DNA from 3 places in the Sphingomonas arabinosi genome. Region 2 is predicted to be linked to each of the others. Evidence: predicted binding sites of a transcription regulator. Region 2 holds the regulator's gene; each other region holds the start of a gene.
The links. Region 2 encodes LexA, which represses DNA repair genes until DNA is damaged. Its sites were predicted from a motif close to GTTCCNCNCTTGTTCT; they were not measured.

Region 1: a site for LexA is predicted at 2,187-2,202, ahead of U1708_RS18470 (DUF7146 domain-containing protein). Genes of this name have one in related genera too.
Region 3: a site for LexA is predicted at 2,610-2,625, ahead of radA (DNA repair protein RadA). Genes of this name have one in related genera too.

Annotation. Positions count from the first base shown of each region.
Region 1 covers NZ_JAXOJN010000017.1:33,898-38,049, forward strand. The annotation lists gene U1708_RS18465 (strawberry notch family protein) at 1-1,258, opposite strand, end outside; gene U1708_RS18470 (DUF7146 domain-containing protein) at 1,318-2,154, opposite strand; gene U1708_RS18475 (ParA family protein) at 2,506-3,183, opposite strand; gene U1708_RS18480 (lytic transglycosylase domain-containing protein) at 3,372-4,152, shown strand, end outside.
Region 2 covers NZ_JAXOJN010000002.1:542,183-546,334, forward strand. The annotation lists gene U1708_RS05340 (molybdopterin molybdotransferase MoeA) at 429-1,610, shown strand; gene lexA (transcriptional repressor LexA) at 1,679-2,353, shown strand; gene U1708_RS05350 (ComEC/Rec2 family competence protein) at 2,344-4,152, opposite strand, start outside.
Region 3 covers NZ_JAXOJN010000007.1:118,023-122,174, reverse strand. The annotation lists gene U1708_RS13200 (replication-associated recombination protein A) at 1-81, opposite strand, end outside; gene U1708_RS13195 (PadR family transcriptional regulator) at 381-965, shown strand; gene U1708_RS13190 (DUF2218 domain-containing protein) at 962-1,252, shown strand; gene U1708_RS13185 (glycosyltransferase family 4 protein) at 1,385-2,536, opposite strand; gene radA (DNA repair protein RadA) at 2,640-4,010, shown strand.

The DNA.
Region 1 (4,152 bases), on a different contig from region 2:
GCTCCGGCAACGCCGGGACGTGGGTGGGGATCGGCGCGGGGATCGAGCCCATAGCGACCGATTCAACGAGTGCGGTCGGGTGCTCGCCGGCACTGTCGAAGACGATGCGGCTCGGCCGGTATGGCAGATAGACGCCCGTCTGCTCCGCAAGCGGTGCCGGGGTTTCCAGGACCTGGTACGTCACGGGCGCGACCTCGTTCCGGGCGCGCGCGCGGAAGACGCGAGGCGCGGTCGCGGGCTTCGATCGGACGCTTCGGAAGAGGGACACGGCCCCTCCCCTCGCAGCGGCAGGCTTCTCGACCTCGTCCGAGAACTCCAGGCGTTCGGGTACGCTGATCTCCGGGAGGAGTTCGCGCACGGTCCCTCGCTGGATCGTCACGTTGTTGCTCTGGCCGACCGCTTTGTCGAGAACGTAGAGGCGGACCGCGACGCCGGTGCCGTGCTTGCCGTATGCGTCGGTGAGGCGGATCGAGGTCCTGACCGTCACCTGCTCCAGCGTGGTCGTCCAGATCTGGCCCATGCGCGCGGAGTTCGTGAACCAGTCGGGCATGATCGCCACCACGCGGCCGTTCGGGCGGACGCGCCGGATCGCTGCCTGGAGATGTCGAACCGCGGCAAGCGAGTCCGTCCCGTGCCCGATCGAGCGCGAGAATGGCGGGTTCATGATGATCAGTGTCGGGCGGGTCGACGCTGCCATCGCGCTGCCGATCGTTGCGCCGTCATGAGCCGAGATTGGCGCTTCTGGAAAGACCGCCTGCAACCGGGCGCGCCGGGCAGGGTCGATCTCGTTGAGCTGGAGGGCCGTGACCGTGGGAAGCTGGGCCACCAGCAAGCCGTTGCCAGCGCTCGGCTCGAGGACGATGTCGGAGGGCATGGGAGCCGCCAGGATCAGGGCGACAGCAGCTAGGTCGAGGGGTGTCGAGAACTGTTGCCACTCGATCTGCTCCTCGCTTCTCACGGTTTGCGTTGGAAGCCGATCGAGCAGCACTGCAGCTTGCAGCACATCATCATGTGCAACGTGCAAGCGATCTGTACTGCGATTTCGCATTGCAAGTGCAAGTGCAAGCTCAAGTACCTCGAAGCTCTCGCGCTGGGTCCAGCGGCCGTCGGCGTCGGAACCGCCGAAGGCGGTCGTCATCGCCTCGTTGAGCAAGGCGCGCGTGATCTTGTCCTGGCCCTCAAGGCTGGGAACGAGCCGCATCGCCGCAGCGGTGCAACATGACGCACGATCGCGTGCGGCGTCGAACAGGTCGTTCATGGGGATCTCCTGGCTCTGTGGCTGCACGACGCAGCTCACCAGACCAGTCCCCCTCCCCTCTATGCTCCGGTTCTGACGTCGGCCCAGTCGCCGAATTGCCTCGGAGGCGGCATTCGCCGGAGATTCAAGCCACGCGGACGGTAAGCTGCCCACGCTTTCCGACGGGCGCGGCGTCCCTCTGGATCGTTGTCTTCGGCGAAGATCAACGTCCTGACTGAGTCCGGGATGTGGACGCGGTCGAGCCTCGCGGCGCCAAGCGTCGCCCAGCACGGGATGCCGTTATGCTGCGTGAACATTGCTGCCGTCTCGAAACCCTCGGCAAGCGCCAGCGTGTCCGTCACGCGCATGCCCTGCCAACTCGCGCCAGCCGGGGTCCCCAGCATCACCTTTTCGAGATACCCTCCGTGTTCGAGGTCGAGGAAGACCCGCTGGACGGCGTGTAGGGCTCGACCTTCTCTGGCGGCGACTATCAGCGCGGGGAGGAACCGGGTGGTAGGCTTCGGTCCCCAAGGGCATCGGGGGTGAAACCGGAGGTCGTCGAACCCGTCGCGGATCCCGCGCCGCCTCAGGTACGCCTCCGCAGGCGTGCTGGCGACCGGGACGGCCTCGCTCCAAAGCCGCTCGACATTCGGCTGTCGGCCGAGCGGTGCCGCCTTTGGCGGCTCGTAACGTTGGCCGGGCCTCAGCCGGGAGATCTCTCTTAGGACATCGTCCGCGTCGCAGCCTGCGAAGCAGTGAACGAGGATCCCTTCATTGCCCTGCCGGACCGAGAGGCTCGGCGTCTTGTCCTGGTGGGCAGGGCAGGGGCACATCGCGAGATAGCCGCGCCAGGTGCCGCCCAGGGCACCTACGATATTGACTACCTGCTGAGTGGGTTTGAGGGCGACTAGGGTCATGGTGCATCCTTTCTCATGATGCACCTCACCCCCTTCCCTCCTAGTCCTTGGCGCCTTCAGCCAGCGCCAGAAGCCGATCGAGCGCGTCAGGGTAGGATAGCTGCTCGCGGTCGCAATATTCGTTGAAGCGGGTGTAGGTGGTTGGGGTAATCCTCATGGTCACGGACTTGCTCTTCGTCTCGCGCACCCTACGGCGTCGCGCCGTCGGCGCTGATTGATATTCGTCGGGCAACTCCATTGGGGCAGCGCTGGGGCGAGGGGCGGGAGTAGGGCGCATTGCTGAAAGATCGAGACCGCTAGCAGCGGGCTCACGAGCGGCGCGGCCGAACTTCTTGGGTTCTGGTGCTTCGCTCATGCTTTGACCTCGGATGTGATGATTGCAACGATCTCCCGAAGGAGGCTTTGAACATTCTGGCGGGCGCGCTCGGTCCGCGCGAGGTTATGGGCGTCCAGTTCCTCCAACGTCATTCGGTAGAGAAACATCGCGCGATAGGCGTCGCCCAGGAACAACTCTGATGAGAAGACCGGCGCCGCCTGGCGCGTCTGCTCCATGATCTCGCGCTCGGCTCGCGAGGTGATCGCGGTCGTGCGCTGGGTGAACAGGATGCGATGGGGGAGGGGCCTCTGCCGGGCGCGCTCAATGAACTCGAGGCGGTCCAGGAACTCGATCGAGCGCTCAAGGTCCGCGGCCGACGCGCGCTGAGGAATGATGAGCATGTTCGCCTGCAGGGTGGCGTACATCACCTGCTCGTTGATCGCGCCCTTCACGTCGAGGATCACGAACGGGTAATCTTGCGATGCGTCGTAAACGGCTGTCTCCAGCTGCTTTTGCGTCATCTTGTGGCCGTCCTCGACCACGATCCCATCCTTCAGCTTCCAGTCCTCGTACCAGCGATAGAGGGAGAGCTGAGGGTCCGTGTCGATGACGTAGACCGTCTGCCCCGCAGACCTGATTTCGGAGGCTAGCGCGAGCGCGGTGGTGGACTTGCCGACTCCGCCTTTGATGGATCCCACGAGAATGACAGCCATGACGGTCCCTTTGTACTGCTAACCAGCATTACAGTGCAATGCGCGTTGCATGCGTCTTTGCATGTGATTGGCGAAGCGAGCTACACCTTGCAAGCACAATCGCACTACACATTGATTTGCGCCGCGCTGTGTAATGCGCTCTGCACTGCAATGGTGTAAAAATATTCCACGTTGTCAGGCCTGAAGGGGTGTGGTCCCTTGCCGCCATGGCGAACAGGCTGACCTTTGTTGCGAACTTACTGATCGGCGTCGCTGCCGGCGCAGCGACGATCACCAGCGCTGCCGCTCAGCAGGTCGAGCTGGTGCCGTTCAGAAACGTCGGTGACGGTGTCGTAATCGAGGTGGGCAAGAAGCCAATTGGTATCGAGATCCCGGCTGCTCTTCCCAACGAGGCGACGGCGCTCTCGGCGGAAATGCTTGCTCAGGACTTCGCGGGCATGGCGCCGCCTCCGTCGTTCGCGCCGGCGATCGCAATGGCTCCAGTCGAGCGGTCGTCCATCCCGGTGCCCCTTTGGATGAGGACCGGAAAGGTGACGACATCGGGTCTCGCGGCTGCGGCTGCGGTGGCACCGTATCTCTACAGCCCGGCCGCGTGTTCGATTTCACCGTACCGTCCCCGGGGGGACCTACCCATGTACCTCGAGCAGCGGCGCGCACGCTATTACCCGCTGATCTCGGCCGTCGCCTGCGAGGCAGGGGTTCCCGTCGGGCTGTTCGATGCGCTCGTTGCGCAGGAGAGCCAGTACAATCCGCAGATCGTCTCGCCGAAAGGTGCGGTGGGCCTTACGCAGCTGATGCCGGGCACCGCGGCTTACCTTGGCGTATTCAACTCCCGCGATCCGCTGCAGAACCTGAGGGGAGGGGCCCGCTACCTTCGCGAGCATCTGGACGAGTTCAAGAGGGTGGACTTGGCGCTCGCGGCCTACAACGCAGGACCGGGTCGGGTTCGTCTAAACGGGCGTATCCCGC
Region 2 (4,152 bases):
CGCAGAAGAAGCGCGCCGCCCACCCAAATAAAATACCACCCCGGCGAAGGCCGGGGCCCAGTTGGGAAAGCCGAGGCAATAACGAGCGACGTCCGCCCAACACTTGTTCTCCCGCGAAGGCGGGGACCCAGACTGGACTCCCGCCTTCGCGGGAGAACAAGGAGGCGGTAACTAACGTATGATATCGATCGAGCCAGACTGCTCGCTCGCCGAGCCACCAACGCCCCTAGCGGGCCCGCACCCCACACCCGCTAACCCAACAACACCTGTCCTACACACCAGACCCATGGCAAAGCACGGAACATACCCACGCACCCTGCGCTTCCCCCATACGAAACCGCCCCAAGGCGCAAACCGCCAAACTGCTCCCAGCGTCTATACTTCCTATACTTCACTTTTCAGAAACGCCCGAAAACAGAGTCTTACGCATGACCCTAGTCCCCGTCGCCGAAGCCCAGACCCGCCTCTTCGCCATGGCCCCCCGCGTCGGCAGTGAGGCTGTGGCTTTACGCGAAGCCGCCGGCCGCTGGGCCGCAGAGGACATCCTCGCCCGCCGCACGCAGCCCGCCGCCGACCTCTCGGCGATGGACGGCTATGCGATCCGCTTCGAAGACCTCCCCGGCCCCTGGAAAGTCATCGGCGAAAGCGCCGCCGGCCGCCCCTTCACCGGCAAAGTCGCCCCTGGCCAGGCCACCCGCATCTTCACCGGCGCCGCGGTGCCCGACGGCGCCGACACCGTCATGGTCCAGGAAGAAGCCGAACGGGACGGCGCAACGCTGATCCTAGCCGGCGAAGGTCCGCCGACATTCGGCCGCAACACCCGCCGCAAAGGCCTCGACTTCTCGACCGGCACCCGCCTGATCGCCGCCGGCGACCGCCTCAGCCCCGCGCGCATCGCCGTCGCCGCGACCGGCGGCCACGGCAGCCTCACCGTCAACCGCCGCGTCCGCGTCGCCGTTGCCGCCACCGGCGACGAACTCGTCCCCCCCGGCTCGACGACCGACGGCGTCGCACTGCCCGAATCAAACGGCATCATGTTGGCGGCAATGCTCGCCGACATGCCCGTGGACATCGTCGACCTCGGCATCCTTCCCGACAATCTCGAAGTCCTGCGCGAGGCCTTTGCCAGCGTCCAGGCCGACCTGCTGGTCACCACAGGCGGCGCCTCGGTCGGCGACCACGACCTGGTCCGCCCCGCAATCGAGGCGGCCGGCGGCTCCATCGATTTCTGGCGGATCGCACTGCGCCCCGGCAAGCCGATGATGGCTGGCCGGATCGGCGAGATGATGGTGCTCGGTCTCCCCGGCAACCCGGTATCCGCGTTCGTCACCGCAACGCTGTTCGTGAAGCCGGTCGTCGCGCACATGGCCGGTGCGCGCGACCCGCTCCCCCAGTCGACCCACGCGCTGCTCGGCGAAGACCTCCCCGCCAACAATGCCCGCACCGACTATCTCCGCGCCGAACTGCGCGACGGCAAGGCCTATGCCTCGACGATCCAGGACAGCTCGATGCTCCTCACGCTCGCCCGCTCGACCTGCCTGATCGTCCGCGCCGGCAATGCGCCGGTGGCACGGACAGGCGAATCGGCGGAAATCCTCGTTATCGCGTGATACGGACGCTTGACGGCGTTAATTATGTTCCATAGAAGTTCCCAGTCTGTTCCGGACGGAGAACCGCCATGCTCACGCGCAAGCAGCACGAACTCGTCTGCTTCATCAACGATCGCCTCAACGAAACCGGCGTCTCGCCGTCGTTCGAGGAGATGAAGGATGCGCTCGACCTCAAGTCGAAGTCAGGCGTCCACCGTCTGATCAGCGCGCTCGAGGAGCGCAACTTCATCCGCCGCCTGCCGAACCGCGCGCGCGCGCTCGAAGTGCTGCGCATGCCGGAGCGTGCGGAGAAAAAGGCGCCGTCGAAGGCGTCGAACGTCAAGGCGGCCCCCACCGCCGCCACGCCACAACCGGCCAACGACGTCATCGAGATACCCCTCCATGGCCGCATCGCCGCCGGCGTCCCTATCGAGGCGTTCGAAGGCAGCACGATGCTAGCCGTCCCCGCCGCGCTGCTCGGCACCGGCGAACACTACGCGCTCGAAGTCTCCGGCGATTCGATGGTCGAAGCCGGCATCCTCGACGGTGACTACGCGCTGATCCGCCGCACCGAGACCGCCCGAGACGGCGAGATCGTGGTCGCGCTGATCGAAGACAGCGAAGCCACCCTGAAATACTTCCGCCGCGAAGGCGCCATGGTCCGCCTCGACCCGGCCAACCGCGCCTACGACCCCCAACGCTACGCCCCCGCGCAGGTTCGCGTCCAAGGCAAACTCTCCGGCATCCTCCGCCGCTACGACTGAACCGCTCCATCGCGGAGCCGAGCGTGCCGCGAACTGAACGAGCGCGCGGCACGCTCAAGAACAGGCGGATCGCGCCAGGAATGGCGATCGCCCGCATTCAGTATCGTTACGACCGTCCCCGTCCTCAAGGTCAGCGCGACCCCGCCCGTCCGTCGCAGAACGCGGCGATCCAGCTTCAGCCACCGAGGCACGCAACGTTTCGGCAGACCGCGTTCGCTGACCACGACGTCAGCGCTGCGACAGGCGGCGATCAGTTCGCCGATCGGCACCATATAAGCGCTGCGGGTCGCGAGGATCCGCCACATCCTTCCCCGAGCGGCGATATCGGTGACGCATAGATCATGACTACATCGAGCGTCGAGCTGATCCGCGAGCAACAGCGGCTCGCCATCCACCCCGCCATTCTCGGCGAGCATGTCCCGCGTATAGTCCCCAGCCCGATCACGCAGCATAGCCAACCCCGCCGCCGTCCGCACCGCAACATGGCGACCGTCACCCGTAACGAGAACGTCAGGCGCCGGCGTCGTCAGCGCCCAGATCGCTCCGGCCACCAGCGGCAGCAGTCCCAATCGCCGCAACCGCGTCCGCCACAATGCAATCCAAATCCCTCCAACGACCATCAGCGCAAACGCCGCCGTCGGCATCGCCGGCAAGGACCGCACCGAACCGGGGGCGCCAGCGACGATATGTGCAAGCCACAAAAGCACATCGAGCGAGCGCTGCACCAGCCACCAGATCGGCGCGCCCAAGCCGCCGGCGTCGAGCAGCAACGCGAGCGCTTCCAACGGCATCACGACGAATGTCGTCAACGGAATCGCGACGATGTTGGCGAACGCCCCGTACAGCCCGGCCTTGTGGAAATGATACACCGCGATCGGCATCAGCGCGAATTCGACCAGCAGCCCCGTCAGCAACAACGACGCGACGCCCCGCGCCAGCTTGCGCCCTCGCCCCTCGTCATGCGGCCCGAAGAACGCGCGGATCACCGGATGTTCGTGCAGCGCCATGATCGCGGTGATCGCCGCGAACGACAGTTGGAAGCTCGGCCCCGCCGCCGATTCGGGCAACACCAGCATGACGCACGCCGCCCCCGCCGCGACGAGCCGCAACGTCATCGCCTCGCGCCCCATCGCCAGCGCCGCCAGCACGAGCAGCGCCGCGACGCAGGACCGGATCGTCGGAACCTGGCTGCCAGTCAGCAACGTATAGCCGATAGCTGCCGCCGCACCCGCCAACGCGGCAATCACCGGCAGTCGCGCGTGCAAGGCCAGCCACGGACTGAGCGCCAGCAGACGCAACACGATCAGCATTGTCGCCGCCACCGCCGCAGTGATGTGCAATCCGCTCACCGACAGCAAATGCGCGAGACCCGCCCGACGCATCGCCTCCGAATCCTCCTCGCTGATCGCGCCGACGTCGCCGGTCGCAAGCGCTGCGGCGATTCCGCCCGCGCTGCCATCCAGCCGCGATACAATATGGTGCGACAGCGCGACGCGGATGCCGGCCCCCGATTCGCTCGGCCTTGTCACGACCACCGGTGCGAAGCCACGCCCGGTCGCACCGATCCCGCCGAACCATGCGACGCGCGCGAAGTCGTAGGCGCCCGGCACCGCGGGGAGCGGCGGTGGCATCAGCCGTGCTCGCAACTGGATGACCGCCCCCGTCCCCAGCAGCTTCGGCGCATCCGCTTCCGCCAGATTGACGCGGACGCGGTACGGCAAGGCGACCGGCTGCCCGCCGGTCTCCACCCCCTTCCCCACCGGCAATACCGTCAGCCGCACCAGCTTCCGCGCCACCAG
Region 3 (4,152 bases), on a different contig from region 2:
CAGGCGGTCGGCGAGCGGCGCGTTTTCGGGATGCGTTTCGGTGGGGGCAGCGGGTTCGAAGCCCGCGAAGAGATCGGCCATGCGTGGAAGATAGGGGCGGGGGGCCGGTTTGCCCATCCGTCCGCACTCCACGCGCGCTCGTCATCCTCCCACGCCTCGTAATCGTGTCGTCACCCTGAACCAGCCGTTATCCCCGCCCAGGCGGGTATCCATACTGGCTGACGGCAATGCCAGTTTGCTCGGTCCGGGGGTCTGGGTTCCCGCCTCCGCGGGGATGACGGACTCAAGCAGGCGGATGTTTTCGCGCCCGCCCCCTTGAACCCGAAACAGTCTGCGATATATCGTCAACTATAAGCCAAGATATATCGGAGAACACTCAAATGCGTTTTGGTATGGGATATGGAGCCTGGACCGGCGGCCCGCGCGCCGACGGTGAAGGCCGCGGCAGGGGAAGCCACGAAGGTCATGGTCGCCACGGCCATCGCGGCGGCCCCGGTGGTCGGCGTCGGCTGTTCGACGGCGGCGAATTGAAGCTCGTCATGTTGAAGCTGATCGCGGATGCGCCGCGCCACGGTTACGACCTGATCCGCGAGATCGAGGGGCTGACCGGGGGTGGCTATGCGCCGAGCCCGGGCGTCGTCTATCCGACGCTCAGCATGCTCGACGAAATGGGCCTGATCGAGGAGCAGCAGTCGGAAGGCGCGAAAAAGCGTTTTGCGGCGAGCGACGAGGGCCGCGCGCACCTGGCCGGGAACGCGGCCGTGGTGGACGGCCTGTTCGCGCGGCTGGCGGCGGTCGGGGCGGAGTCCGAGCGGACCGATGGCGCGCCGATCCGGCGGGCGATGGGCAATCTGCGCCAGGTGCTCCAGCACCGGCTGATGCGCGAGGACGTTAACGAGGACACGCTGCACGACGTCGCCGCGCTGCTCGACGAAGCCGCGCAGAAGATCGAGCGCCTCAAGTGAGCGTCTCGGTCGCACGCGTGCCGACGCATTCGGCGAGCAAGTATCTCCAGCAGCTCGCCAATCACTGGAGCCACAAGATGGAGGTCACCTTCTCGGAGGAAGAGGGCCGCATCGCCTTTCCGAACGGCGCGGTGCTGGAGATGCGTGCCGACAGCGAAACGCTCGACGTCGCGCTGACCGTGCCGGAGAGCGAGGACGTCGACCGGATGCGCGGCGTGGTGTCGAGCCACCTCGACCGGTTCGCATTTCCGGAGGCGCCGCTGACGTTCGATTGGGCGACCGTCTAAGCGCGCAACCTGCTCCCCTCCCTGAAAGGGAGGGGCTGGGGGTGGGTAGGCCGGTTTGAGCCACCAAGCGTCGAACTCGCGGAACCCGACCCACCCCCGACCGCTCCCTTCCAGGGAGGGGCGAAGCCGCCCTTAGCCCCCCCGCCGCGCCATAACCTCCAGATACGTGTCCAGCACCGTCTGGTTGATCGTATCCCACAAATACCCGGCCGCCTTGTCGTGCCCGGCCCAACCCATCGTCTCACGCAGCCCCGGCTCGGAAACGATCCGCCCGATCGCATCCGCATATCCGGCGATATCGGTCGGCGGCACCAGAAACCCGGTCACCCCGTCGTCGACCAGCCCGACCGCGCCAGACGCGCGCGCCGCGACGACGGGAACACCTGCCGCCATCGCCTCCAGTGTCACGTTGCCGAACGTCTCGGTCACGCTCGGGTTGAAGAACACGTCCATCGACGCGACCGCGCGGCCTAGATCGTCGCCCGACTGGAACCCTGCGAACACCGCGCCGGGCACGCGGGCGGCGAACCAGTCGCGCGCGGGGCCTTCGCCGATCACTAGCACCTTGTGCGGCACGCCGCGCTGCTCCAGCGTCCGGATCACGTCGGCGAAGACGTCGAGACCCTTCTCTTTCACCAGCCGGCCGAGAAACCCGACCGCAACCTCGCCATCGGCAATCCCGCGCGCGCGTCGCCACGCCAGGTCGCGACGCGTCGGCGTGAAGCGATCGTGGTTCACGCCGCGCGACCAGATCGCAGTCGGCGTCGTCACGCCCCAGTCGCGGACGATCTCCGCCATGCCGCGCCCCGGCACCAGCACTTCGTCGACGCGGTTGTAGAAGCGCGTGAGGATTTTCACCATGATCGGCTCGAAGAACGCCATCTTGTAATAGCGGAAATACGTCTCGAACCGCGTGTGCAACGACGCGACCGTGGCGATGCCGTTGCGTCGACCATAGCTGATCGCGCGGTGCCCGAGGAAATCAGGCGCCGACACATGGACGATGTTCGGTGCGAACGCATCGAGATCGCGCCGGATCGCCGCCGGTAACCCGCGCGCCAGCTTGTATTCGCCACGCCCCGCCGGCAGCGGTAGTGATGGCACCGCGACCAGATCGCCGGTCGGCGGGAAGGCCGGCTTGGCGTTGGTCGGCGAATAGACCCGCACCGTCACGCCCTTCGACAGCAGATGACCGACGAGCAGATTCAACGCCTGGTTTGCGCCATCGCGAACGTAATTATAGTTGCCGCTGAACAGGGCGATGCGCAGGTCGGTGGCGTGCATCGTCGCGCGGATAACGCGGTGTGCCGTCAAGCGCCACTGAATCTGTAACATAGCCCGGCCGGCTGCCATTGATGTTCCCGTATCGTTCTCGTACATCGGACGCATGGCGAAACCCCAGAAACGTTACGTGTGTCAGTCCTGCGGATCGGTGTCGCACCGCTGGGCGGGGCAGTGCGCCGATTGCAACGAGTGGAACACGATGGTCGAGGAGGCGAACACCGCCGCCACGCCGTTCCATTCGAAGCACAACCTCCAGACCGGCGGCCGCGCGATCCAGCTCGTCGGGCTCGATGCGGAGATCAAGCTGCCCGACCGGATGGCGACCGGCATCGCCGAACTCGACCGCGCGCTGGGTGGCGGCTTCGTCGAGGGCTCGGCAACGCTGATCGGCGGCGATCCGGGGATCGGCAAGTCGACGCTGCTGTTGCAGGCTGCGGCGAAGATGGCGTTGGCGGGGCAGTCGGTCGCGTACGTCTCGGGTGAAGAAGCGGCGGATCAAGTTCGTTTGCGTGCGCGAAGGCTTGGGCTGGGCAACGCGCCGGTGCAGTTGGCGGCGGCGACCTCGACGCGCGACATCCTGACGACCTTGCAGACGAAGCCGCCGGCGATGCTGGTGATCGATTCGATCCAGACGATGCACTCCGACCTGATCGAGGGTGCGCCGGGGACGGTCAGCCAGGTGCGAGCGTCAGCGCAGGAGCTGATCCGGTTCGCCAAGGAGCGCGGCACGGCGGTGGTGCTGGTCGGCCACGTGACGAAGGACGGCTCGATTGCCGGCCCTCGCGTGCTGGAGCATATGGTAGACACGGTGCTGTCGTTTGAGGGCGAGCGTAGCCATCAATACCGCATCCTCCGGGCGATCAAGAACCGCTTCGGCGGGACCGACGAGATCGGCGTCTTCTCGATGCAGACCGAAGGACTGGCGGAGGTCGGCAACCCGTCGTCGTTGTTCCTGACGCACCGCGACGACGCGATGACCGGTGCGACGGTGTTCCCGGCACTGGAGGGCACGCGGCCGGTGCTGGTCGAGATCCAGGCGCTGACCGTACGGCTCGCGTCGGGCGCTACGCCGAGGCGCGCGGTGGTCGGTTGGGATTCCGGGCGGCTGGCGATGATTCTCGCGGTGCTGGAAGCGCGGTGCGGGCTTAGCTTCTCCAATGCCGAAGTGTATCTCAACATCGCGGGCGGCTACCGCGTCCAGGACCCTGCGGCGGACCTCGCGGTGGCGGCGGCGCTGATCTCGGCGATGTCGGAGCGCCCGGTGCCAGTCGACGCGGTGGCGTTCGGCGAGGTCGCGCTGTCGGGCGAGATCCGTCCGGTGGCACATGGCCCGCTGCGGTTGAAAGAGGCGAGCAAGCTCGGCTTCGAACGCGCGCTGGTGCCGGCGTCGATGACGGGGGAGAAGAGCGGGATGAAACTCTCGGGGTTCAAGACGCTGGCGTCGTTCGTCGATCACATGATGGGGCGTGGGTAGGCGGGGGCGTCAGCGGCGGCGTGGCACAGGTATTCTTGGAGCGGACACCCTATTCTATGCGCAAAGTTTGTTTCCCCGCGAAGGCGGGGATCCAGACTGGGCTCCCGCCTTCGCGGGAGAACAGGGGGGCGGTCGTGACTGT